DNA from 2 places in the Paracerasibacillus soli genome. Region 2 is predicted to be linked to the other one. Evidence: a T-box and tRNA genes for the amino acid it is inferred to sense, from the RefSeq annotation. Region 2 holds a T-box; the other holds one or more tRNA genes.
What was found. A T-box is a leader RNA that pairs with one kind of tRNA and senses whether it is charged. The one in region 2 lies ahead of ACFFIS_RS03460 (valine--tRNA ligase), so its partner is inferred to be a tRNA-Val.
Positions count from the first base shown of each region.

Region 1: it has a tRNA-Val gene. The T-box ahead of ACFFIS_RS03460 (valine--tRNA ligase) is inferred to sense a tRNA for this amino acid. The anticodon was not compared.

Region 1 is NZ_JBHLWL010000022.1:352,783-358,343, reverse strand. Features, by position in the region: gene ACFFIS_RS08415 (PspA/IM30 family protein) at 1-310, opposite strand, end outside; gene ACFFIS_RS08410 (lmo0954 family membrane protein) at 362-715, opposite strand; tRNA gene ACFFIS_RS08405 (tRNA-Val) at 1,326-1,398, shown strand; gene ACFFIS_RS08400 (DnaA N-terminal domain-containing protein) at 1,670-2,077, shown strand; gene ACFFIS_RS08395 (catalase) at 2,563-4,623, opposite strand; gene ACFFIS_RS08390 (ABC transporter ATP-binding protein) at 4,975-5,561, shown strand, end outside.
Region 2 is NZ_JBHLWL010000010.1:155,860-161,420, forward strand. Features, by position in the region: gene ACFFIS_RS03460 (valine--tRNA ligase) at 1-2,106, opposite strand, end outside; T-box leader at 2,241-2,486, opposite strand; gene ACFFIS_RS03465 (YszA family small membrane protein) at 2,603-2,791, shown strand; gene ACFFIS_RS03470 (hypothetical protein) at 2,812-3,825, opposite strand; gene spoVID (stage VI sporulation protein D) at 4,002-5,141, opposite strand; gene ACFFIS_RS03480 (LiaI-LiaF-like domain-containing protein) at 5,338-5,561, shown strand, end outside.

The DNA of each region.
Region 1 (5,561 bases), on a different contig from region 2:
CACGAGTTTGATATTCTTCATACTCCTTCATTGCAAATTCATACATCTGTATTTCTTCAGCTTTTTCAGCAATGGCAGCTTGTTTCAATCGCTTATCTGCTAAATCCTGTGCTTGATGATATTCCTTTGTAAACTCATCTTTCAAACGATATTGTCGCGCAACGAGTTGTCTTACTTTTTCTGTTTCTCGCTCACTTTGTCGTAAATACTGATTTAAGGATGCTATTGGATTATTTTGCTCCTTTTGATCCATCAAATTGTGTAAATCAGCTGAAACTGAATCCTTAATACGTTTAAAAATATTTGTCATTTTATATTCTCTCCTTTTTCGGGATTACACCCTATGTTTAATAGAACATAATTAATGGTTCATATCCGCCCATTGGCGCTCAAAATTTTTAAATGGGTCATCATCCTTATCAATGATTGTCACAACTGGGTCATCTGATTTTCCCCAGTGCTTATAAATCCAGTACAATCCAAACGCGGCTGCAATACCAATAACTGAATAAATATTAGATAGGGCAATACCAAGTACGATTAATCCGGCAATGATCCATCCTACTTTGCCTATAGTAGATGTACTTTTTATAAATTGCTTGAAAATAACATAAAGTAACCAAATGCTAACTCCCAATAAAACCATTGGACCAAGATTAATAAACAAAATCATTAACGCAATTAATCCTGCAATAAATAGCATGAATTTCTTCATATAAAATGCCTCCTTTCTTGATCTTACATTTATTGTACTAGCTATAATAAAATGAGGTAACGAGCCTAGGAAGTATTTTCATATAGGTCTTGAGACTTAGTATTGTTAGCTGTTTCACAAGAATTGTTAAGGTTTGTGAAACAGCATAGGGTTTTTATATTATATAGAGCACCTAGCGTATTTTTATAAAAGCAATCAAACATAAAGCTTGTTACTCACTCATAATGTCCATTCAACATGAAATAAAAAATTGCATAAGAAAAGATGTCATGCCCACCTCTTTTTAAGTAGTAGTTCATGACACCTTACGTGTAACAACATCTTTTTTTAAGTTCCTGTTATAAAATCTAGAAAAAAAATTCTTGGCTCTTTATGATCTGTTTCTACGGTGCCTTTCTTTTCCACCTTTCATTTCATTTAATTCCTTTTTACTTTTGTTTTTCTTCTTTTTATCTTTACTCATCTGTATGACCTCCTTTACAAACAGTGTTTGTCAAACACCAAAAAAAATGTATAAAAAGGTGAGCCATGCTGCAATATTCAACAAAAGTAATTGACTTATATGAAAATCCGATTTATAATATAATTTGTTGAATAAAATAATACATATGATTCCGTAGCTCAGCTGGGAGAGCGCTACCTTGACAGGGTAGAGGTCGTTGGTTCGAGCCCAATCGGAATCACTAACTAAAACCTTGTAGTATAGCGACTTCTAGCTTTTTATTAGAAGTCGCTATACCATTTTATTTTTTCATTCACATTGCCGATATGTTGATGCCGAACTCCTAAAACACAGTATTTCTTTTTTTTTAGTGTGGCCTATTGTTTCTTAGTGGTGTCAGATCACCCCCCCTTCATAATGTTTCATACAGAAAAATTACATAGCAAATTCATTACTCCATTTTACATTAACCTGATTTCGCTATAAATTATAGACTGAAGAGGTGATACCAAATGAATAAAATTGTTAGTGAAGATATTTATAAAATTATTGATAAGGAACGTATTAAGTCTGCATTAGATAATGGTAATCTTAATGAGGCAACAATCTTACTAAAATATTCGTCATTATCAAGACAAGAATTTGATAATATACTACTAAATCATCCTTCTGCTAATAAAAGGTCGTATGACGATATTTGGGTACAAATTTTAGATTTAATATCTATCAAGGTTTCTGTTCCCCAATATAATACATGGTTTGTACATACAAATGGGATAATTAATGAAGATACATTGATAGTTTTTTGTAAAAATGAATTTCAACGTTATTTTCTAGTGGATCAATATCAGGAATTTATTGAGGCTACTGTAGAGGAAGTAACAGGTATTAAATATAGAGTAATTTTTGAAACGGAGTAGCATACTTCGGTTAATTCTTTAGCATAATAATTCTAGTAATATAAATAGAAAAGACCATGTATACGACTTTTAAGATGTATCATGGTCTTATTTTTCATTTCATTGCTCCTTCTTGCTTCTTCTCTTGTTTTGTACTTATTCTCCTTGAATTTTTTACCCGATTGTGTAAAGTGTGTTTTGAAATATTTAACTCACGAGCTACATCAGCATCCGCTTTCCAGCCGTCACTATGCGTACTGCATCAAGTTTACATTCACAATCGCCACTTCCTCTTTTCATGTTAGGACACTGCTAATTAATAAAGTGTTATAAATATTATCAACTAGTTTTTTCAATTTACTATGTCCATTTTTATACTAACATCGGAATGATTAACTAAAAGAGCCCGTAACCCCTTAATCTAAGAAGATGCAGGCTCTTTTTATTTGGAAAGCGGATGAGGGAAATTAGGCTTTGACTAAACTTTTCGCCCCCTCCCTCTCCGCTTATTTCCTATCCCAAAACCGTTGCTGTGCGATTGCAGAAACAAACTCATTTCCAAAGTTAGCATTGTTTTTGGTATAAATTACTCCTGGTGAAGTGCCGATGCCCAATGTTTGCATATACGGCTCTCCTGTTGTTGCAACACCTATTGGTTTATAATGTTCATATGCTACTCTAATATATTTGCTTATGTCAGTCTTAAATTTCGCCTCATTTTTAGGACTCCCTCCGACAACATAAAGAGTATCAAGTAAATAAGGGCTTGATGTGAGAAATGTTGCATCAACTTTTAAATTAACACCGTTATCACCTGTAACCGTACCAAGTGTTTCACTTATGATTACAAAAAATACACCATATTCTTGTAGTAAATTGAGTAGATTCGTAACCTCATTTCCGTTAAACCCATTGCTAATCAGTACACCTACCTTTAATGAATATGCATATTTAGGCGTATGATACTGACTAAGGGAAGGGTAGCTTGTAGAAACAGGTACATGGCTACCTGTTGGTCGGGCTACACCGATATTGTCTGCCACAATACATGCCAGTTCCTTATCTACTTTAACTAGTAAATTAACATTTTGCTGACGAACAGACTCACTTTTTACTTTTCCAAGTTGATAGCTAAATCCTTCAATTGTATGTTGCCTTTCTATAGGTGTCATACTATTCCAGAATATTCTTGGTTGAGAAAAGTAATCTTTAAACGAATCACTTCTCGCACGTATAACGTGTCCTTCGACCTTTTTTGGATAAGATGCATAGCCGCCTTCTTCTGGAGGTGTTGTGAATGGGGTGTTATTTGCTAGAGAATTTTCATGATAGTTTACGTTATCTACATCAATACGCTGCCTCATATAGCCTCGTCGCTGATTATTATGAAATGGACAGAGTGGTCGATTAATTGGTAATTCTACATAATTAGCACTACCAAGTCGATGTTGTTGTGTATCCCGATATGCCATTAATCTTCCTTGTAGTACAGGGTCATTGGAAAAGTCAATCCCAGGGACGACATTCGCAGGGTTAAATGCAACTTGTTCTGATTCTGTAAAGTAATTTTTAATATTTTTATTTAGTGTTAACTTACCAATAATTTGAACCGGTATAAGTTCTTCAGGCCAAAACTTTGATGGGTCAAGCACATCGAAGTCGTATTTAAATTCATCCTCCATCGAAATTAACTGCACCCCTAGTTCATACTCAGGGTAAGCACCTTTTTCAATCGCTTCTCGCAAATCTCTCCTGTGAAAGTCTGGATCAAGTCCCCCAATCTTTAGTGCTTCATCCTGAAGTAACGAATGGACACCTAAAAGCGGTTTCCATACAAATCTAACAAAGGTTGCTACACCTTTTTCGTTAACAAATAGATACGTATTAATGGACCATGATTCCATCATCCGATAACTTCTTATAATGCCTCGATCAGACATTATCCACTGTACCATATGAAGAGATTCTGGATTATTGGCTACATAGTCCCAGAACCGATCATGTGCACCAGACGCTGTTGGTATATCATCACTTTGTTTTGATTGGTACGCGTGCATTGCATCGGGGAATTTCATCGCATCTTGATTAATTAAAACAGGCATCGCAATCGTTGTTAAATCGTAATTACCTTCTTCTGTAAACAACTTGACACCCTTACAACGTAAATCTCTTGCAGTATCATAGGAACCTTTAGGACCTTGAACAGTAGAAAAGCGAACAGTTACAGGTGTCCTTTTACCAGGTTCTTGTAAAAATCCTGCCTTCGTTACTTGCCGCATCGATTGATAACATTCAAATTCTCCATGGGCACTGTAACCCCGAGCGTGAACGACCCTTTCTGGTATTTCTTCATGATTAAAGTGGGACATTTTTTCAAAAAACTCATAGTCTTGGCGTAACGTAGGACCGCGAATGCCAGCTTTTAATTGATCCTGGTCTTGTGAAATCTTTTTCCCTTCCTGTGTCGTCATTGGTTTTCCTTTGTTTTGTACACGGAATTGGTCAAGTTGCGCTTGTTTCAAATTCTGGCCAGTAGGCTTTTGGTTTCTTGATGACTTCTTATCCAATGTAATCACCCATCCCAAGGTATTATTTTTTATTCCATTTATATACCTATGCATTTAATCTGGACTTATAACAGTTTTCGTTCTATTTATGTGTGTTTTGTCATCAATTCTTCTTAAATTAGGAAGTTGCAGTATGGTTGTGTTACCTGAAAATATCAAAAGGTTCATTTTTATACGACAGTCCCTTCTGATGATCAGTTGAACGAGCTGTGCTTTTACTCCCGAAAAGTAAAAAGAAATATACATAAGCTATATATATTTCCACTCCCGAAATAAAAACATGGATTTGCAGAATATTTTCTATTATACTTATTATTAATGTTAAATAGAAATCGTATATGGAGGTCATCTGTGAAAAACATTTTATCCTTTTTAAAACCTTATAAAATTTCGATCATCATCGCCTATTGTTTAATGCTTACTGAACTAGTTATTGAACTCTTGCTCCCATTCTTTCTCGGTAAAATGATAGATTCTGGTGTAATGCATGAAGACCTAAATAACATTATCATGTGGGGAAGTATTATGATTGGGTTGGCATTTGTTTCTTTTATATGCGGTATCGTGAACTCATTTTATGCCTCTCACACAAGTCTGGGATTTTCCTATGATATTCGCAAAAAACTGTTTGCCAAGGTGCAAGCTTTTTCATTTGCAAACTTAAATGAATACCCTACATCTGGCCTTGTCACTCGATTTACAAATGATGTTCGACAAATTCAAAATACTGTTTTCATGGCTTTAAGAATTATGTCACGCGCTCCATTGCTTGTACTAGGTGGGGTGATCATGGCGTTTGTTGTAAATGCACGACTTGCCCTTATTTTTCTCATTACAGTCCCGCTACTAGTTGGCTTTATTTTATGGGTATTAAAAAAAGCATCCAAATTATTTAATTTACTGCAACAAAAAGTTGATAATGTAAACCGGGTCATGCA
Region 2 (5,561 bases):
TTGATGAGGAAGCTTTTGCCATATTTCCTCCGTGATAAAAGGCATATATGGATGTAACATACGCATCGTCATATCAAGTACATGTGCCAGTACAGAGCGAGTCGTTTGTTTTTGGGAATCATCCTCACCATACAATGGAATTTTTGCCATTTCAATATACCAGTCACAAAAGTCATCCCAAATAAAGTTATACAAATAACGACCGGCTTCACCAAACTCGTATTTATCGTTATTACGCGTTACTTGTTCAATTGTTTCATTTAAGCGGGTTAAAATCCACTTATCTGCAAGTGATAAATTACCCGTTAAATCGATATCCTCGTACGTGAATCCTTCCATGTTCATTAAACAGAAGCGCGATGCATTCCAGATTTTATTAGCAAAATTCCAAGTCGATTCAACTCTTTCCCAATTAAAGCGTAAATCTTGACCGGGAGTTGTACCAGTTAATAAGAAATAACGTAATGAATCTGCTCCATATTTTTCAATGACATCCATTGGATCGACGCCATTACCCAGTGACTTACTCATTTTTCGCCCTTCCGCATCACGAATTAAACCATGAATGAGCACATCTTTAAATGGACGTTGACCTGTAAATTCATTCGACTGGAATATCATCCGGGCTACCCAAAAGAAAATGATATCATATCCAGTAACTAAAACATCTGTTGGAAAATAACGTTTGAAATCTTCAGCATCTTCATCCGGCCAGCCCATCGTGGAAAACGGCCACAAAGCAGAAGAAAACCATGTGTCTAACACATCTTCATCTTGATTCCAATTTTCAAGATCTTCCGGTGCTTCTATTCCAACGTATATCTCGCCTGTTTCTTTATGATACCAAGCTGGAATGCGATGTCCCCACCATAATTGACGGGAAATACACCAATCACGAATATTTTCCATCCAATTGAAATATGTCTTTTCAAATCGTTCTGGTACAAAATTAACTTTTTCATTTTCGTTCTCTTGTAAAGCTAATGCTTCTTTTGCTAATGGATCCATTTTAACAAACCATTGTGTGGACAAATAAGGCTCTACAACTGCACCACTTCGTTCAGAGTGACCCACTTGATGGACATGTTCTTCGATTTCAAATAAAACCCCCATGTCTTGTAGGTCTTTTACAATTTTTTTACGGCATTCGAACCGATCCAACCCTTCATACTTACCGGCATTTTCATTCATTGTTCCGTCCTCATTCATCACAAGAACACGTTCTAATTGATGACGATTGCCAATTTCAAAGTCATTTGGGTCATGTGCTGGTGTAATTTTTACAGCCCCTGATCCAAATTCCATATCAACATAATCATCTGCAACAATTTCTATCTCTCTACCTACAATTGGTAAAATAACTGTTTTACCAATTAAATGTTGATAGCGTTCATCTTGAGGATGTACAGCAACAGCAGTATCCCCTAGCATTGTTTCTGGACGAGTAGTTGCAATTTCAATCGTTTCTTTACTATCCTTAATTGGATATTTCATATGATAAAAATGACCATTCACTTCTTCATAAATAACTTCAATATCTGATAGTGCTGTTTTCGTTTTCGGATCCCAGTTAATAATGTATTCTCCACGGTAGATTAATCCTTTTTCGTAAAGCTTCACAAATACTTCTCTAACTGCAACAGATAATCCTTCATCGAGGGTAAATCGCTCACGTGAATAATCTAAACCTAGTCCGACCTTTTCCCATTGACTGCGGATAAAATCAGCATATTCTTCTTTCCATTCCCAAACCTTTTCAACAAATTTTGAACGCCCTAATTCATATCGGTTCGTACCTTGTTCCCTTAGTTTTGCTTCTACTTTTGCTTGTGTAGCAATCCCAGCATGGTCCATACCTGGTAACCATAGAACATCGTATCCCTGCATTCTTTTCATACGAGAAATCGTATCCTGCATGGTCGTATCCCACGCATGTCCTAAATGCAGTTTTCCAGTAACATTTGGTGGCGGAATAACAATCGTAAATGGTTCTTTCTTCTTGTCACCAGTTGCTTCAAAATACTTCCCATCTAACCAAAATTGATAGCGGCCTGCTTCGACATCATTTGGGTTATATTTCGATGGTAATGATCCTTTTTCTTCCATCTCATTTCCTCCTTTAAAAATGCTTGCTTGTTTGTTGTTAGGAACATGCCTTTATTAAGCATATTAGACCTTTGCCTACGAAATAATTTGTACTTTCATACTGAGAAATATAAAAAACCTTTCCATCCTTCTATAAAAAGGACGAAAAGGCTATTTTCCGCGGTACCACCTTTGTTCACAAGTGAAACACTTGAACACTTAAATATATCGGTATTTATCCGGCATTCTTCTAATTCAAGTTTGGATGTTCATAGCAAACTTATTTCAAAGAAGCTGCATTAAGGACGACTTCTAAATCATGTACCTAGGAAACTCTCAGCATATATTTCCCTCTCTGAAAGGCCATCAGATTTGTACTACTCCCTATCATTTGCATTTTATATATTTAATTATTTTAGCTGTTTATTTCTACAGTATGCACAAATATGTGTCTATTAATCATATCATATTAAATAATAACAAAAAAGTGAAGCATTTTGCAAAAAGGAGGATGATGATGGCTAGATATTATCGATACCGCCTTCCTCCATGGGCGAGACATTGTTTAATTGTAATTGAAAGTGTCACTTTACCAATCATGATTTTTCAACTTATACGCACTTTATTCTTTCCAACAACACTTGATGTACTTCTACTCGGTCTACTTGTAGGGCTATTTATTGCTTTTCAACTAAAATGGATTTAAAAGTTTGATGTATATCCATTTTAAGTTTCTTCTTTACTTTCTAAGTCTATGCGGTAAATATACGTTTCTTTCACAAAATCAGTCCATTCTAAACCAAAACGTAAGTTTCGAAATGCTTGTTGTAATTTTTGAATGAAACCGATCATATCGGTTTCATTCCCCTTTTCGACATAAGCCAAAACTGTTTCTATATACTTTTGTGGATTTAAAAGATAAATTGAAAGCAGATGTAGTTCTTCACGCCTTAGCTCATTTTCCTCCATATAAGCATGAAATGTTTCAAATATGGACGTAGTTTCTATATCGTATCGATTTGCTTGCTCTGTTAAATAATAATGCAAATCAGATATCGGATTATCATTACGGACATGCTCCCAATTTATCACCCAAAAATATTCTCGATAGAACAGATACTCCTGTTCTAACTTTCCATGGCATAAAGATGTTCGCCATGCATCCATTTCACATTCTAAAAATTCATCAACTGCTCGTTCCAAATTCTTAAACACATATTCCAAATAATGAAATTGTGAACAAACTAATAATTCAAATGGCGACATATAAGGATGATGCTCAAATCTCTCTACCATTGACAAAAGTTTTTTGTAGTCTGTTTGGCATTGGATTTTATAACTTGTAAATGAACTTTTTATTTTATCAACAGAAAATGTATGTTTTTGCATTGTTTTATGATGAAATTGACCGATACTACGGAAAAAGGCGGTATAAAAATCTTGCTGTCGATGGTGCTCTTCTTGTTCTATCCATGGTGCTATATAATAAAATTCATTGTCTAATTCCGCATAAAGCTTTTCTGCTACTGTTAAATAAACTGGCAAAACTAATGGGAGTCTTTCATAGTAAGCAACATGATAAAAGTTCTCTAAATTTTTAACTGTTTGCTCCGTTAAGTTACTTCGTTTTAAGGCATATACTTGTTGTCCCACCTTGATTTTATAAACGCGATCTGTAACTTGCTCTATTGTGTCCGGACGTATGCTATACTGTTCTAGAACATGCCAGATTTTCTCCATATCACGCCCTCCTCACATATTATCTTTAGGTCATTTACAAAACAATACGAGTATAACTTGTGTTCAAAGACCCTTCCACTTTATTTCACATACCAACACACATTCATATTTCTAACAATACATAAGTTAACCCCTTGCAATGCAATCAAGGGGTACGAAAAGGTATAATAGTTCCTTTATTTATTCTCTCTTTTCTTCTTTACTGGAATATTTAATAATTGTCCGATAACAACATCCTCATCTTGCATATGATTTCGCTTCATAATGTGCATGGTAGTTGTCTCATATCGTTCAGCAATTCTCTCCAAAGTATCGTTTTCTTGAACGATACAAAGGCGCATTTTCGTGTATGTCTCTTCATGATTCCGAATCATATCTGATAAATAACTTAAATCAGCAACCTCTACTTCTCTATCATCATAGTTGTCGTCATACGCTTCATATTCATCATATTCAACTGTTTCCAATCCATCATCATCATTCTCTGTATCATCATAATCGTCATAATCATCTTGATCAATATCTGATGAATGTGGACTCTCGACAGTTTCTTCAGATGAATCCGTTCCAAAGAATTCCGCTAATGTTTGTGTTTTCTTTTTCTTCCACCGCTCCGGGTCTTCCTCTTCCTCAGTAGAATCGTTTTGAACATCGTTTTTCTCTTCTACATGTGCTTCCGGTTCAGATTCTCGAACAATTTCTTTTTCTTCCTCTTTCTTTTTCTTGATTTCAAATTCAAATGTATCCGTAAGTTCACCCTGTTCTTGTAATACTTGTGCTTCGTTTACATCGTCATCTGCTTGTTCCACCTCAAGTACTTCGTCATGTTCAACCACTCTTTCTACAATTTCTTTTTCCTTCATTCTTTGTTTGTTTGGATCTGCTTCATTTGAAATACCATGGATTTCAACAGTCGATTTCACAATTAATCGTTCTGTGTGAGGTAATTCATAATCAAATGTTGTAATATTTACTGTCACATCTTCTAAATTAGCAACCCGATAAGCTGGTACTGATATCTCTACTGGAAAGCGATGTGAAAATTGTGCAAATGTATCATTAATTTTTTCTACCTTTTCGATATATCTTTTAGATTGAAATTCTTGAAAAGAAGATTCTTCTGCTTCTTGATTTTGAACAGGTACATATTGGCCTTGTAAACTAATTACACCTCGAATAGAAATGTAATCATGAAAAGATTGAATGGATATTTCTGGATCCAGTGAAATACTAACAATCTCGGCCACTTCCTGTTCCCTTTCAAAATACAAAGACTCTTCCAAGTCAAAACTAAAAACAGATTGATCGTTAAACAATATTTATCACCCCTTCTATAAAACTAAATCTACACGAAAGTCATAATTATCTATATGAATCAGAATGAGGGGATATGCTTTTACAGTGAATTTCTCTATCATAAAAACAAAAGCTTTTCTCTTTCATGAAAGATGAAACTATATGTTACGATAAACGTATTAAATAGTAAGATATCAATTTGGGGGAGAATACAAAGTGAAAAAGCCTTATAGATTTTCAGGATATTTATTAATAGGGATAGGAACATTCTTTTTACTTAGACAGTTTAAAATACCAATCATCACAGATTTTTATTCGTGGACTACTTTACTCATTATTATTGGCCTTGTATTTTTAATACATAGTATAAAAACAAAGGACTATGATCAAATTTTCCCAGGCGTGCTATTGATAGGATTAGGTGTCCATTTTCATGGACT